3 regions of the Streptomyces sp. NPDC050147 genome follow, and region 1 is predicted to be linked to each of the others. Evidence: riboswitches for the same ligand, from Rfam matches in the RefSeq annotation. Region 1 holds a riboswitch; each other region holds the start of a gene.
The links. A riboswitch is a leader RNA that binds a small molecule or an ion and turns the genes downstream of it on or off. The one in region 1 is predicted to bind cobalamin.

Region 1 (4,778 bases):
GACCCCCGACCCGGCGACGAGCCAGGCGCGCACGCCCCACGGGTCGGGGCGGTAGCGCGTGCGGACGGAGCGACGGCCGCCGAGGCGGAGTCCGGCGAGGGCGGCGACGAGACCGGCGGCCAGGACGGGCAGACCATAGCCGGTGCCGTCCGCGGAGAGCAGCCCGTACGTACCCGCGCAGACGCCCATCAGGCCGCCGAGCGTCAGGAACGCCGTCGCCCTGCGCACCCCGGCCGGAACCGGCGCGGTGCGCCCGAAGCCGCGCGCGTCCATCGCCGCGGCCAGCGCCACCGACCGCTCGAGCGCGCCCTCGAGGACCGGAAGACCCACCTGGAGCAGCCCCCGGATGCCCTTGTCCGCGCGCCCCCGAAGGCGTCGCGCCGCGCGAAGGCGCTGCACGTCCATGATCAGGTTCGGCGCGAAGGTCATCGCGACGACGATGGCGACCCCCACCTCGTACAGCGCGCCCGGCAGCGACTTGAGCAACCGGGCCGGGCTGGCCAGGGCGTTGGCGGCGCCGACGCAGATGAGGAGCCCGGCCAGGCGCACCCCGTCGTAGAGCGCGAAGAGCAGCCCCTCGGCCGTCACCCGGCCCCCGATCCGCACCCCCTTCGCCCAGTCGGGCAGCGGCACTTCGGGGAGCGTCACGATGACGTGCGTACCGGGGATGGGGGAGCCGAGGACGACGGCGAAGACGAGCCGGATCGCGATCACGACGAGGCCGAGCTTCACGAAGGCGCCGTACGAGCGCGCCCACGGGGCCGACGTGCGACGCGCCGCGACGACATAGCCCGCGACCCCGATGAGGAGACCGAGCAGCAGGGGATTGGTGGTGCGCGACGCGGCGACGCCGAGCCCGAGCGCCCACACCCACCAGGCGCCGGGGTGCAGCGCGTTGCTCCGGTGCGCCTGGGGGGCAAGGCGCCGCCGCAGCGCACCGGGAGCGGTGCTCGGGTGATCGGTCATCGTGCGGTCAGCCGCGTCGGCGGCGTGCCTGCCATACGGCGGCGGCGCCGAGCAGGGCGATGGCGGCCACGCCGGCGATCAGCCCGACGGAGGGGCCACCGGAGTCGCCCTGTTCCTTGCTCGCGTCCGGCTTCTCCTCGGCGTCCCGCGAGCGGCCGTTGCCCGAGACCTGCTCGCCGCAGCCCGACTTCGGGTAGTCGGCGATGGCGCACAGCAGCGCGTTGCTGTCATAGCGCAGGGGTTTGGCGACCGCCGCGAGCGCGTCCGCGCTCGTCGCGTCGTCCGCGATCCGCGCGCAGGCGGTACGCGGCTTCGGCGGGGTCTCCCCGTCAGGGGCGTCGCCCGGCGTACCGAAGTCGATGACGAGGGCGATCCGCTTGCGGTCGTCCTTGGCGGGGGTCTTGGCGCAGATCGTGTCGAAGTCCGCGGCGCCGCGCGGCTTCGCGGAGTCCTGCGAGTCGTCGGACACCGAGAACCGGAAGCCCTGCACGGCACCGTCGTCGGGGCGGGCGGTGCTGGGCCCCTGACTCGCGTACGCCCACTTCGCGCCGTCCCGGTCCCAGAAGGACCAGTAGCGGTAACCGGCTGCCTGGGCGGGGGCGGCGGCGAGGACGCCGAGCAGGGCGGCGGTGAACGCCACGGCCACCAGGCGTCCCCACCGCGCGCGACCCCGCGTCACAGCTGCTGCTTCTTCTTGTTGCCGCTGTACAGGAAGCCGATGCCGATACCGGCGACCATGCCGACGCCGATGACCCACCAGATGCTCACGCCGCCGTCGTCGCTGTCCTTCTTCTCGGCGGCCTGCTCGGTCGCCTGCGGGGCCGGACCCTGCGCGTTCAGCTGCTTGACCAGGTCCGCGCCGCCGAAGTCGCGCGGGTCCAGGCCCGAAGCGCGGGCGGCGAAGATCAGCTGGGCGTAGGCGGCGGGGCCGGACTTCTCGGCCCAGTCCGCGGAGTTCTTCGCCAGCCACTGGGCCGACTTCTCGGCCTGCTCGGGCTGACCGGCCGCGGCGAGCGCGAGCACGGAGTCCGCGGTGTTGCCCAGGTCGGGCATGTTCTTGGCACCGGGCATCGACGACATCAGGTGGTCGTCGCCCTTGGCGAGGGTCTTGAGGAGGTAGCCGGTGCCGTTCGCCGCCGCCTGCTCGGCGGTGTCGGCCTTCGCGCACTTCGGGGCGGCGGCCTTCTTCTCGGCGGCGTCGACGACCAGGCCCTTGCCGTGGGCGCCGAGGACACCGGCCGCCGTGGCGTCCGCGTTCGGCGAGAGCTTGCCGGACTTGACGTCCGCGAGGCCGAAGGCGCCGCCGTCCTTGCCACAGCTCATGGAGAGGGCGGGCAGCGCGTCGTACGGAGAGTTGCCGTCCTGCGACTTCACCGACTGCGGCTTCTCGCCCGCCGCGGCGAGCGCGCCGATCACGATGCCGGTGGAGTTGGCGTCGGAGTCCATGCCGGGGCTGTAGCCCCAGCCGCCGTCCTTGTTCTGCACCGACTTCAGCCAGCCCACGCTCTTGTCGACCGTCTTCTGCTGACCGCCGAGCGCGGCGAGCGCCTGCACGGCGGAGGCCGTCGCGTTGCTGTCGAACATCGTCTTGGAGTCGCACGGCTCGCCCGCGTCGGCGCGGTACGCGGCGAAACCGCCGCTCGGGCACTGCTGGCCGGTGAGCCAGTCGACGGCCTTCGCGGCGGGCTTCACACCGGCCGAGTCCTGGGCGAGCAGGGCGTACGACTGCCGGAACACCCCGTCGAACTTGGGGTCCGCGTCGCCGTAGAGACCGGAGGGCAGCTTGGCGGAGGGCGACGGGGACGCGGTGTCCGCGAAGGCGGCCGGGGCGGCGGCCGAACCGAACACGGCGACGGCGGCCAGGACCGCTGCGCTGCGGCGAACGTTCATGATGCGGCGGGTGCCTCTCACTGCGGGGAGCGGGGCAGCACGGGCGCGTAGCGGGCACGGGCACCGGGCGGCTCCGGCTCCGTATACCTCGACGGTGCCGTTCATCGGGGGCCCCGATGAAGCGAGCCGGTCATGCTTCGTACCGGGCATTCCGGCTCTCCGTCAGCTCGGTGAACTGCGGATACGGCTGCGGGTCAGCGCCGGATTCGCACCGGCTTCCCCCTGTACGGGCATGATGACGACGGAGGCCACTCTACCGGCCCGTAGGGGGAGCGGCCCGGGGCGCCCGCCCCCGGCCGGAGCTCACACCGCGCGGTACCGCACCGGATCGTTGCCCACCGCCTCCGCGCGCCCCAGCTTCACCAGGCGCCGCACATGCGCCTCGGCCTCGGAGACCGCGATGTTCCGTGAGCCGTAGCGGATCTCGGCCCAGGGGCGGTTCCACTCCATCCGCTCGGCGAGCTGCCAAGCGGTGAGGGGCTCGGCGAGGAGGGCGAGCAGGTCGGTGAGGCGCTCCTCGTGGTGGACCAGGATCTCGCGCACGCGGGCGGGGGCGTCGGTGAACGCGTACTGGTGGGCGGGAAGCACCTCGGCGGGTCCCAGGCGGCCGACGCGCTCCAGGGAGTCGAGGTAGTCGCCGAGGGGATCGGTGATGGTCGCGTCGTCCGGGTCCTCGTACAGGCCGATGTGCGGGGTGATCCCGGGGAGCAGATGGTCCCCGGAGAACAGCCGGCCGTGGCCCGGCAGCCGCGCCGGGTGCTCCTCCTCCAGGTGCAGGCAGACATGGCCCGGGGTGTGGCCGGGGGTCCAGATGGCGCGGAGCCTGCGACCCGGCAGTTCGAGCAGCTCGCCCGGGGTGATGTCGCGGTCGGGGAGCGCGGCTGCCATGCCGGGCAGCCGGGGCGCGCGGCCCGCGTCGCGGGCGGTGAGGAGCGGGGCCAGGTGGTCGGCGGGGGCGCCCGCGGCCGTCAGCTTCTCCACCATGTAGTCGAACCAGCGTGCGGGCGGTCCGGTCCGCGTGCGGCGTACGACCGACGCGTCCGCCTCGTGCATCGCGATCCACGCGCCCGATGCCTCGCGGACCTTGGCCGACAGGCCGTGGTGGTCGGGGTGGTGGTGGGTGATGACGACGCCGTGCACCGCGTCGGCGGACGTGCCACAGGCGGCGAGACCGTCGGCGAGCGAGTCCCAGGACGTGGGGTCGTCCCAGCCCGTGTCGATGAGGACCGGACCGGCGTCCGTGTCCAGGAGGTGGACGAGGGTGAAGCCCAGGGGATTGTCCGGAATCGGGACCTTGATGCTCCATACGCCCCCGCCGTGCTCGGTCACCCGCGGATCGGTCACCTGCGTCATCGGGGCCCTCATCTCTCGTCGCTGCGCGGCCACGACCACGGCCTCGGTCAGCATAACTAGAACTAGTTCCAATGATCGCTCAAGTCGACTGTTTCGTCAGCCCACTTGAACGGCTGCCTGAACCTTGCTCTCCGTGGACTACTGGAACTAGAACTGGTATCAGTTCTGAAACAGTGTCAGAAAGATGGCCGCGCAGGCGGAATCCCGCAGGAGGCAGTCAGCCATGACCGAGCTCGTGGAACACGGACAGCTTTTCATCGGCGGGGAGTTGGTGGACCCCTTGGGCAAGGACGTCATCGAGGTGGTCTCGCCGCACACCGGCCAGGTCTTCGCGCGGGTGCCGCACGCCGCGCCCGCCGACGTCGACCGGGCCGTCGCCATCGCGCGCAAGGCGTTCGACGAGGGGCCCTGGCCCCGGATGACCCTCGACGAGCGCATCGAGATCGTCACCCGGATCAAGGACGCGTTCGCCCTGCGGCACGAGGAGATCGCCCGCGTCATCAGCTCCGAGAACGGCACCCCGTACACATCGAGCGTGATGGTGCAGGCCCTCGCCGCGATGATGGTCT
Region 2 (4,778 bases), on a different contig from region 1:
AGGTTCAGCGGCCCGAAGGACACGTCCTGCTCGACGGAGGCGGCGAACAGTTGGTCGTCCGGGTCCTGCACCACCAGCTGAACGGTGGTGCGCAGCCGGGTGAGACCCTTGCGGTCGTACGCCACGGGGGCACCCCGGAGGGTCAACTCGCCCTGGGCCGGGCGGAGTCCGCCGCTGAGGAGCCGCATGAGGGTGGTCTTGCCGCTGCCGTTGCGCCCGAGCAGCGCGAGTGCGCGCCCCTCGGTGACGTCGAAGTCCAGGCCGCTGAGGACGGTGGGCCCGTCCTCGTACGCGTAGGAGACGGCGCGCAGAGCGACCAAGGATCCGCGCGGCTCGCGAGGAGCGCTCGGCTCGCTCATGGAAGAAGCCTTTCCAGTACGAGGGTGAGGGCCGTGAGGCCCATGAGGAGTACGGCGCTCGCGGCCACGAAGGGCCCGGAGACGCGGGCGTCGGGCACGAGCACCCGCAGGGTTCCGTCGTACCCGCGTCCGGCGAGCCCGGCCTGCAGCCGGCCGGCCCGGTCGAAGGCCCGCACGAACGCGGTGGCACCGAGACCGCCGAGGGAACGCCAGGTGGCGGCCCGGGTGGTGTGGCCGAGCCGCGCGGCCTGCGCCTGCCTGATCCGGCTCATGGAGTCCAGGAGCAGGAAGCTCATCCGGTACATGACGAGGGCCACGTCGACGACCGGCGCCGGCACACCGGCCTTCACCAGGCGGGGCAGCAGGTCCGACAGGGGGGTGGTGAAGGCGAAGAGCAGGACGCCGAGGGAGGCCGCCGACGTGCGAAGGAGCAGCCCGCCCGCCCGCGCGGGGCCGCCGTCGGCGAGCGTGACGAACCCTTCGGGCCCGCCGAGTTGCACGGTCAGGGTCAGCGCGCCGGTGACGCAGAAACCGAGGGGGACCCGGTAGGCGCGCCACAGTTTGCGCGGCGGCACACCGGCCGGTCCGAGCAGCACGGTGAGCGCGGCGACAAGCACCAGGACAGCTCCCGGCCACGGCGGCAGGGAGATGGCAAGGACGGTGAGGCCGAGCCCGAGCACGGCCTTGTCCACGGGGTGGCGGCGGCGCCAGCGACTGCTGTGCGCCGCCGCGTCGATGGGCAGCACGCCGGGTCAGACCTGCCCGGTCCCGGCCCGGGTGCTCTCCTCGCCGGCGGTCGGCTCCGCGGCGGCCGCCTCGGCTCGCGCCGTCTCGGCCCCCTGACGGCGCCCCTTGCGCACACCGAAGTAGTACGCGAGGACGCCCGCGCCGAGCGCCGCCTGCAGCGCGAAGAGCGCCGACTCCACCTCCCCGGAGGGCGGTTCGTACAGCGGTGAGAACCAGGGCTCGTAATCCGGCTCGATCTCGGTGATCGCGGTCTCGGCCTGGGCGTCGGCCCCGGCGAACGGCTCCTTCTCGTCGTCGCCGAGACCGAGCGCCAAGGGCAGTACCGCGAGCGCGGCGACGACGAGGAGCAGCAGAGTATTGATCTTCGCGTTCCGGCTCATCAGGCGCTGGCCCCCGTCTCGGTCTCCGTCTTGCTGCCGGTGTCCGCCTTCGCGGACGGCTTCTTGCCCTGGAGCAGCACGCCGAGCCGCGTGAGCTCGCCCCTGCTCGACTGCACGAGCAGCCGCATCACCACGACGGTGAGCAGTCCCTCGCTGACCGCGAGGGGGATCTGCGTGACGGCGAAGATGCCGCCGAACTTGCCCAGAGCGCCGATGAATCCGCTGCCGGGATCCGGGAACGCCAGGGCGAGCTGGACGCTGGTGACGCAGTAGGTGGACAGGTCGGCGACGAACGCGCCGCAGAACACGGCGACCATGAGCGGCGCGTCGTACCGCTTCAGGAGCCGGTAGACGGCGTATCCGGCCCATGGCCCGACGATCGCCATGGAGAACACGTTGGCGCCCAGGGTGGTGAGCCCGCCGTGGGCGAGCAGCAGCGCCTGGAACAGCAGAGTGATGGTGCCCAGCACCGCCATGATCGGTGGCCGGAACAGGATCGCGCCGAGCCCGGTCCCCGTCGGGTGCGAGCAACTGCCCGTGACGGACGGGATCTTCAGCGCGGAAAGGACGAAGGTGAACGCTCCGGACGCACCCAGGAGCAGTGTGCTCTCCGGGTGTTCCTTGACCTCACGGGTGAGGGAGCGGACTCCGTGGACGACGAACGGCGCGGACGCTACGCCCCAGGCGATCGCGTGCGCCGGTGGGAGGAAACCCTCGGCTATGTGCATGGCTAAGCAGACCCTCTCCAGCACCTCGTGGATGGACAACGCGCCTTGGCCGGTCTCCTGGCTGACGGGTCGTACCGACCGGACTCCGCCTTCCCGGGCGCGTGTCGCACCCAGTGGCTGCCGCGAGGGCTGGAGCCGGACTTCCCGATCACAGTGGCGAGGGCCGCACCGGCATCACACCGGATTTCCCGAGCACCAAGGCGTGGTGACCCTAGTGCGCAATCGAGTGGCCTGACAACTTGCGGGGCCGCTCCACCTGTGGCATGCGCGAGCACACGCGACCAGGGGCGTACGCCCCTGGTCAGCCCCTGTGCATCGGCTCGCGCGCACCGACGTGCCCCACGCTTTCCGGGAGCCCTTTCCCTCCCCGCCACCACCGCTGGTCCCGTGTCTCACCTCACGGTCCGGAATGTGATCAGTACTGCCCCAAGAAGCCGATCACCCTCTAGCCTGATCCGTGCAACTGGTTCGCCCTGTCCGCCAGGCAGGCGCGTCGCAAGAGGGAACCCGGTGGAAATCCGGGACTGCCCCGCAGCGGTGAGTGGGAACGACCGCCGTCATGAGCACTGGGTCCGAGCGCGGACCCGGGAAGCGACGGCCAGTAGGGATCTGCCTCGGCAGATGTGCCCGCGAGTCCGAAGACCTGCCCGTTGCCCGCATGTGATCCCTCACGTGCGGACATCCCGGTGACCTCGTGGGCGGGTCGGCGTACAGATCAGGTGGAGCACCGCGCCGGTGGCGCGCGTAGGTCCGCCCGGTTCGTCATCCCTTCGCGTCCGTGTCCCGTCCCGGGATTCTCAGGAGTCATCTCGCGAAGGAGATTTCCGTGACAGCGAAGTCCGCGGCCGCGGCAGCACGGGCCACCGTGTACGGCTACCCCCGCCAGGGCCCCGACCGGGAACTGAAGAAGGCCGTCGAGGGCTATTGGAAGGGCCGCGTCAGCGCCGACGCCCTCCGGGAGACCGCGGCGCGCCTGCGCCGGTCCACCTGGCGGCGCCTGGCCGACGCCGGCGTCCATGAAGTGCCGACCGGCGACTTCTCGTACTACGACCACGTCCTGGACACCAGCGTCATGGTCGGCGCCGTCCCCGGGCGCCACCGCACGGCGGTCGACGCGGACGCCCTCGACGGATACTTCGCGATGGCCCGCGGCACACAAGACGTGGCGCCGCTGGAGATGACCAAGTGGTTCGACACCAACTACCACTACCTGGTACCGGAGCTGGGCCCCGACACCGTCTTCGACGCGGACTCCGCCAAGCAGGTCGCCGAGCTCAAAGAGGCCGTCGCGCTCGGTCTCGCCGCGCGCCCGGTGCTCGTCGGCCCGGTGACCTATCTGCTGCTCGCCAAGCCCGCGCCCGGCGTGGCCGCCGGCTTCGAGCCGCTCACGCTCCTGGACCGCCTGCTGCCGGTGTACGCGGAGGTCCTCGCCGACCTGCGCGCCGCGGGCGCCGAGTGGGTGCAGCTCGACGAGCCCGCCCTGGTCCAGGACCGCACCCCGGCGGAGCTCAACGCCGCCGCCCGCGCCTACCGCGACCTCGGCGCGCTCACCGACCGTCCTCAACTCCTCGTCGCTTCCTACTTCGGCAGGCTCGGCGAGGCTCTCGCGGTGCTCACCAAAGCGCCGGTCGAGGGGCTCGCGCTGGACTTCACGGGGGCCGCCACCAGCCAGCTTGAAGACCTGGCCGCCGTCGGCGGGCTCCCCGGCAAGCGTCTGGTGGCAGGCGTCGTCGACGGCCGCAACATCTGGATCAACGACCTGGAGAAGTCCCTGTCGACGCTGGGCACGCTCCTTGGCCTCGCCGACCGGGTCGACGTCTCCGCGTCCTGCTCCCTGCTGCACGTCCCGCTGGACTCCACCGCCGAACGGGACATCGACCCGCAGGTCGCCCGTTGGCTGGCCTTCGCCCACCAGAAGACCACCGAGATCGCCACGCTGGCCCGCGGTCTGTCCCAGGGCGCGGGCGCCATCACGGCGCAGCTTGCGGCCAACCGCGCCGACTTGGCTTCGCGGTCGGGTTCGGCCCTCACGCACGACCCGGCCGTGCGCTCCCGCGTCGCCGCCGTCACGGGCGCCGATGCCCGCCGCGCACACCCCTATCCGGAGCGTGCGGCGGCCCAGCGGTCCCGCCTCGGCCTGCCCCAGCTGCCCACCACCACCATCGGGTCCTTCCCGCAGACCACGGAACTGCGCACCGCACGGGCCGACTTGCGGGCGGGCCGTATCGACACGAACGGCTACGAGGAACGCATTCGCTCGGAGATCCGCGAGGTCCTCGCCTTCCAGGAGAAGGCGGGCATCGACGTCCTGGTGCACGGCGAGCCCGAACGCAACGACATGGTGCAGTACTTCGCCGAGCAGCTCAGCGGGTACCTCGCCACGCAGCACGGCTGGGTCCAGTCGTACGGCACCCGCTACGTGCGTCCGCCGGTCCTCGCGGGCGACATCTCACGGCCCGAACCGATGACGGTGCGCTGGACCTCGTACGCCAACTCCCTCACCGACCGCCCCGTGAAGGGCATGCTCACCGGCCCGGTCACGATGCTCGCCTGGTCCTTCGTAC
Region 3 (4,778 bases), on a different contig from region 1:
GCGTGCGTGCCGCCCGCGGCGAGAACGGTGGCGACCAACGCGTCCGCCCGCCCGAGGATCTCGTAAAGCCCGGTGTCCGCGCCGCGCAGGGAACCGCAGTACACGGCAAGGGCGTTGGCGCCCCGCGCCTCGATCGCGTCGCACAGCGTGTCCACGAAGCCGGTGTTGCCGGAGAGATGGTGCGCCCGGTAGAAGAGCACACCCACGGTCGGACGGCCCTCGACGTACGGGCGCGAGCCGTGCACCCCGTACTCGGGCATCTTCTGCGGTTCGGCGCTCTGCCGCTCGTGGGAGCCGCCGGAGCGCGCGTGTCCCGCCGCGAGGACGTCCTCCTCGAGGAACCGCGCCAGTTCGCGCAGATTCGCCGGCCCGCCCTCGACGAGATACCGCAGCGCCTCCGCCACGGACCCCGCGTGCACGGTCGACTCCGCCATCAGCTCCGCGTCCGGCACGGCCTCGCCACCGAGCAGCACCGTCGGGATGCCTGCGGCCTTCAGCGCCGCGAGGCCGTCCTCCCACGCCCGCTTCCCGCCGAGCAGACGTACGACGGCGATGTCCGCGCCCTCGATCAGCGCGGGCAGCTCCGCCTGCGCGTCGACCCGGGTCGGGTTGCCGATGCGGTAGGGGGCGCCGGAGGCACGGGCGGCAAGGAGGTCCGTGTCGGCGGTGGACAGAAGCAGGACGGTCATGAGGGTGCCCCCGGTGCGATGAAGGGGAGACCGGCGGGTGCGCCGGTCTCGATCAGGCTGAGCAGCGCGTCCGTGTCCGCGTGTTCTTCGATCAGGTCGCCGAGCAGGTCGAGCTGCTCCTCGCGCAGTACGCCGAAGCTGGTGTCCGGCGCGGGCACGAAGCGGCGCCCGGCGGCGCGGGCGACCTCGGCGAGGAAGCGGCGCCGGAAAGCGTCGGACTCCAGGGAGCCGTGCCAGTGCGTGCCCCACACCTCGCCGACGCGGCAGCCGTCCAGGAAGGTGTCTCCGCCCAGGACTTGAGCGACGCCGTGGTGGATCTCGTATCCCTCGACGCGTTCGCCGAGGGCTTCGCCGACCGGTCTCGCGAGGGTCTTCTCGCGGGCGAACCGCACGCGCACGGGCAGCAGTCCGAGCCCGTCCACGGCACCCGCCCGCGACTCGACGTCGTCCTCGATGTGCTCGCCGAGCACCTGGAAACCGCCGCAGATCCCGAGCACGGGGCGCCCCTCGGCGGCGCGCCGCGCGAGGGCGTCGGCCAGGCCGCGCTCGCGCAGCCACTCCAGGGCGCGCACGGTGCCGCGCGTGCCGGGTACGACCACGAGATCGGCGTCGACGAGCTCCTCGGCCCGGTCCACGAACCGCACGACGACGCCCGGTTCGGCGGCCAGCGCGTCCACGTCCGTGAAGTTGGACATCAGCGGTACGGCACAGACGGCGACCCGCAGCACGTCCTCACCGACCGGGGGAGCGACCATCGACTCCCGCACGGCGCCCCGCAGGGAGACCCGAAGGCCGTCCTCCTCGTCGATGCCGAGGCCGTGCTGGAACGGCAGCACACCGAACGTGCGCCGCCCGGTGAGCCGGTGCAGCATGTCGAGCCCCGGCTCCAGCAACGAGACGTCGCCCCGGAACTTGTTGACGAGATACCCGGCGATCAGGTCCTGGTCCTCGGCGCTCAACAGCGCGGTGGTCCCGAAGAAGGAGGCGAAGACACCTCCGCGGTCGATGTCTCCCACCACGACCACGGGGAAGCGGGCTGCCCGCGCGATCCCCATGTTCACGATGTCGGTGCGCCGCAGATTGATCTCGGCGGGGCTGCCCGCGCCTTCGCAGATCACGGCGTCATAGCTGCCCCGAAGTTCCTCGAGGCATCCCACGACGGTGGAGAGCAGCGCTTCCTGCCGCCCTCCGTGGTAGCCGCGCGCGCTCATCTCACCGACGGGCTTGCCCATGAGGACGACCTGGCTGCTGCGGTCGCTGCCCGGCTTGAGCAGCACGGGGTTCATCAGCGCGGTCGGCTCGACCATGGCGGCCTGCGCCTGCATGGCCTGGGCCCGCCCGATCTCGGCACCTTCGCGCGTGACGAAGGAGTTGAGGGACATGTTCTGCGCCTTGAAGGGCGCCACGGAGACCCCTTTGCGGGCCAGCCACCGGCAGATCCCGGCGGTGACGACGCTCTTCCCCGCGTCGGAGGTGGTTCCGGCGACGAGCAGTCCACCATTCATGAGGCCCTGCCTTTCCGTAGAGCGCTCACGGCCGCCGCAACGCCCAGGGCAAGGAGACCCACCCGGCGCGACAGCTTCATGGCCCGTTCGATGTCGGAGACTTCGACACCCCGCCCGTCCCCGTTGAGGACGGGCCGGTGCTCGACGCGCCCCGCGTACGAGAGCGTCCCCCCGAGCCGTACGCCCAACGCCCCGGCGAAGGCGGCCTCGACGGGCCCGGCGTTGGGGCTCGGATGCTTGGCGGCGTCCTCCCGCCAGGCCCGCACCGCACCGCGCGGCGACTCCCCGGCGATAGCCGCGAGTACGGCGGTGAGCCGGGCCCCCGGCCACCCCAGTACGTCGTCGAGACGTGCGGAAGCCCAGCCGTAGCGCCGGTAGCGCACGGACTTGTGCCCGACCATGGCGTCGAGCGTGTTGACGGCCCGGAAGGCCACAAGCCCCGGCACCCCGCCGACGGCGCCCCACACGAGGGCCCCGACCACGGCGTCGGACGTGTTCTCGGCGACGGACTCGACCACGGCGCGCGCGATGCCGTCGGCGTCGAGGGCCTGCGGATCGCGGCCGCACAGATGCGGCAGCCGCTCCCGTGCCACCTCGATGTCCCCGGCGGCGAGCGCCCCGCCGACGGCCCGCGCCTCACGCCCCAGCGAGGTGCCGCCGAGCACGGCCCAGGTGGTGGCGGCGGTCAGCGCGACGGACGCGGCGCGTGAGTCCCGTACGAGAGAAGAAGCCAGGGCGGCGGCACCGGCCGCGCCCCCGGCACACACCACGGCGTGCAGGGCGCCCCACCCGCGGTGGTCACGCCACAGCACACGCTCGACGGCTCCCGCGGCCCGACCGAACGCGGCGACCGGATGCCCGCGGCGAGGATCGCCGAGGAACAGATCACCGAGGAGGCCGGCGGCGGCGCCGTACGCGAAGTCGCGATCGGCACGCATGGCGTCAGCCGGTCGCTGTGCCGAGAAGAGAGCTCACGCTCGGGAACTGGTCCGGCAACGGGCGGCCGCGCATGGCGATATGTCCTCACTCAGGGTGTCCGCGCCCTGGTTCGACGTGATCGGCGGCGAGAGTTCCTGGCTTCCGAGGAGTCAGCTCCTCGGTGACAGTGGCGGGACCGCGCCGGATTCGCACCGGCTTCCTCTCCTGCTGCCGTATTGGCTCCGGCAGTCCACCACGGCCCGCGAAGGCCCGTCAACTCGCCGTTGACCTGCGACGGGAGAGTGTGCTGAGGCCCACAGCCGGGCCTGTGAGGGGGCGCTCGCCGAGCCGTCGCACGAAAGCGGGGTGCGGGACGCCGAAGCGTCCCGCACCCCACTCGAAACCACGGTTGTCAGGCGACGATCAGATAGATCCCGTACGCCACGGCCGCCGCGCAGAGCGCGAAGCACGCGTAGGCGCCGGTGCGTGCCGCGGTGGCGGTGCCGCCCGCGGCGGAGGAGGCGCCGGACGTGGCCGCCTCGTGCTTGGAGAGGCCGATGATGCCGAGGGTGAACAGGCCCACCAGGGCCACCGTCACCGCGAGGCTGACTCCGAAGACGGAGCCGAGCGCTGCCCAGTCGATGTTCATGCTGATGTGTCCTTACACCGTGGCGGGCCGGGCGGGGTCCGCCGCGGTGCCGGTCGGGGCCGGGATGGTGGCCTTGACGAAGTCGACGTCCGCGCTCGCCACGGCCGACCCGGTGGGCGGCGGGGTGACCGCGGCCATCGCGGTGGTCACGACGCCGGCGGGCTCGTCGGCGGAGGAGCCGCCGATCTCGTCGTCGGCGACGTTCGTGTGGTCGACGGCGTTGCGCCGGGACAGCACCCAGATCACGGCCGAGCCGGCCACCAGCAGCGCGGCGGTCACCGCGACGCCCCAGGGTCCCTGCTTGGTGAGGAACTCCGCGCCCGCGCCGACCAGGCCGGCGGCCGGCAGCGTCAGGCCCCAGGCGATGAACATGCGGGACGCCGTGGACCAGCGGACGACGCCGCCCTTGCGGCCGAGGCCCGCGCCCATCACGGCGCCGGAGCAGGACTGGGTGGTGGAGAGCGAGAAGCCCAGGTGCGAGGAGGCCAGGATGACCGTCGCGGCGCTGGTCTGGGCGGCGAAGCCCTGCTGCGGCTGGAGGTCGGTGAGGCCCTTGCCCATGGTGCGGATGATGCGCCAGCCGCCGAGGTAGGTGCCGAGCGCGATGGCGACACCGGCCGAGACGATGACCCACATCGGGGGGTTGGAGCCCGGGCTCAGGACGCCGCCGGTGACCAGGGCGAGCGTGATGATGCCCATGGTCTTCTGCGCGTCGTTCGTGCCGTGGGCCAGCGAGACGAGGCCCGCGGAGGCGATCTGCCCCACGCGATAGCCCTTGGCGGTGGCCTTGGTGTCGGTGTTGCGGCCGATGCGGTACGTCAGGCGCGTGGCCAGCGTCGCGGCCAGACCGGCCACGAGGGGCGCGGCGATCGCGGGAAGCAGGATCTTGGTGACGACGGTGCCGCCGTCGATCGACGACCAGCCCATCGACATGACAGCGGCGCCGATGAGGCCGCCGAAGAGCGCGTGGGAGGAGCTGGAGGGCAGGCCCACCAGCCAGGTCATCAGGTTCCAGAG

Region 2: linked by a shared signal. The riboswitch ahead of metE (5-methyltetrahydropteroyltriglutamate--homocysteine S-methyltransferase) and the one ahead of AB0I94_RS01945 (prenyltransferase/squalene oxidase repeat-containing protein) in region 1 are both predicted to bind cobalamin.
Region 3: linked by a shared signal. The riboswitch ahead of AB0I94_RS30960 (cobalamin biosynthesis protein) and the one ahead of AB0I94_RS01945 (prenyltransferase/squalene oxidase repeat-containing protein) in region 1 are both predicted to bind cobalamin.

Annotation. Positions count from the first base shown of each region.
Region 1 covers NZ_JBFALJ010000001.1:427,189-431,966, reverse strand. The annotation lists gene AB0I94_RS01955 (energy-coupling factor transporter transmembrane component T) at 1-966, opposite strand, end outside; gene AB0I94_RS01950 (SCO2322 family protein) at 974-1,615, opposite strand; gene AB0I94_RS01945 (prenyltransferase/squalene oxidase repeat-containing protein) at 1,642-2,856, opposite strand; cobalamin riboswitch at 2,980-3,106, opposite strand; gene AB0I94_RS01940 (MBL fold metallo-hydrolase) at 3,160-4,209, opposite strand; gene AB0I94_RS01935 (aldehyde dehydrogenase) at 4,433-4,778, shown strand, end outside.
Region 2 covers NZ_JBFALJ010000012.1:93,781-98,558, reverse strand. The annotation lists gene AB0I94_RS19920 (ATP-binding cassette domain-containing protein) at 1-359, opposite strand, end outside; gene cbiQ (cobalt ECF transporter T component CbiQ) at 356-1,105, opposite strand; gene AB0I94_RS19910 (energy-coupling factor ABC transporter substrate-binding protein) at 1,112-1,486, opposite strand; gene AB0I94_RS19905 (energy-coupling factor ABC transporter permease) at 1,486-2,214, opposite strand; cobalamin riboswitch at 2,244-2,429, opposite strand; cobalamin riboswitch at 2,662-2,880, shown strand; gene metE (5-methyltetrahydropteroyltriglutamate--homocysteine S-methyltransferase) at 3,041-4,778, shown strand, end outside.
Region 3 covers NZ_JBFALJ010000024.1:82,411-87,188, forward strand. The annotation lists gene cobN (cobaltochelatase subunit CobN) at 1-689, opposite strand, end outside; gene AB0I94_RS30955 (cobyric acid synthase) at 686-2,194, opposite strand; gene AB0I94_RS30960 (cobalamin biosynthesis protein) at 2,191-3,132, opposite strand; cobalamin riboswitch at 3,241-3,383, opposite strand; gene AB0I94_RS30965 (hypothetical protein) at 3,525-3,761, opposite strand; gene AB0I94_RS30970 (inorganic phosphate transporter) at 3,774-4,778, opposite strand, start outside.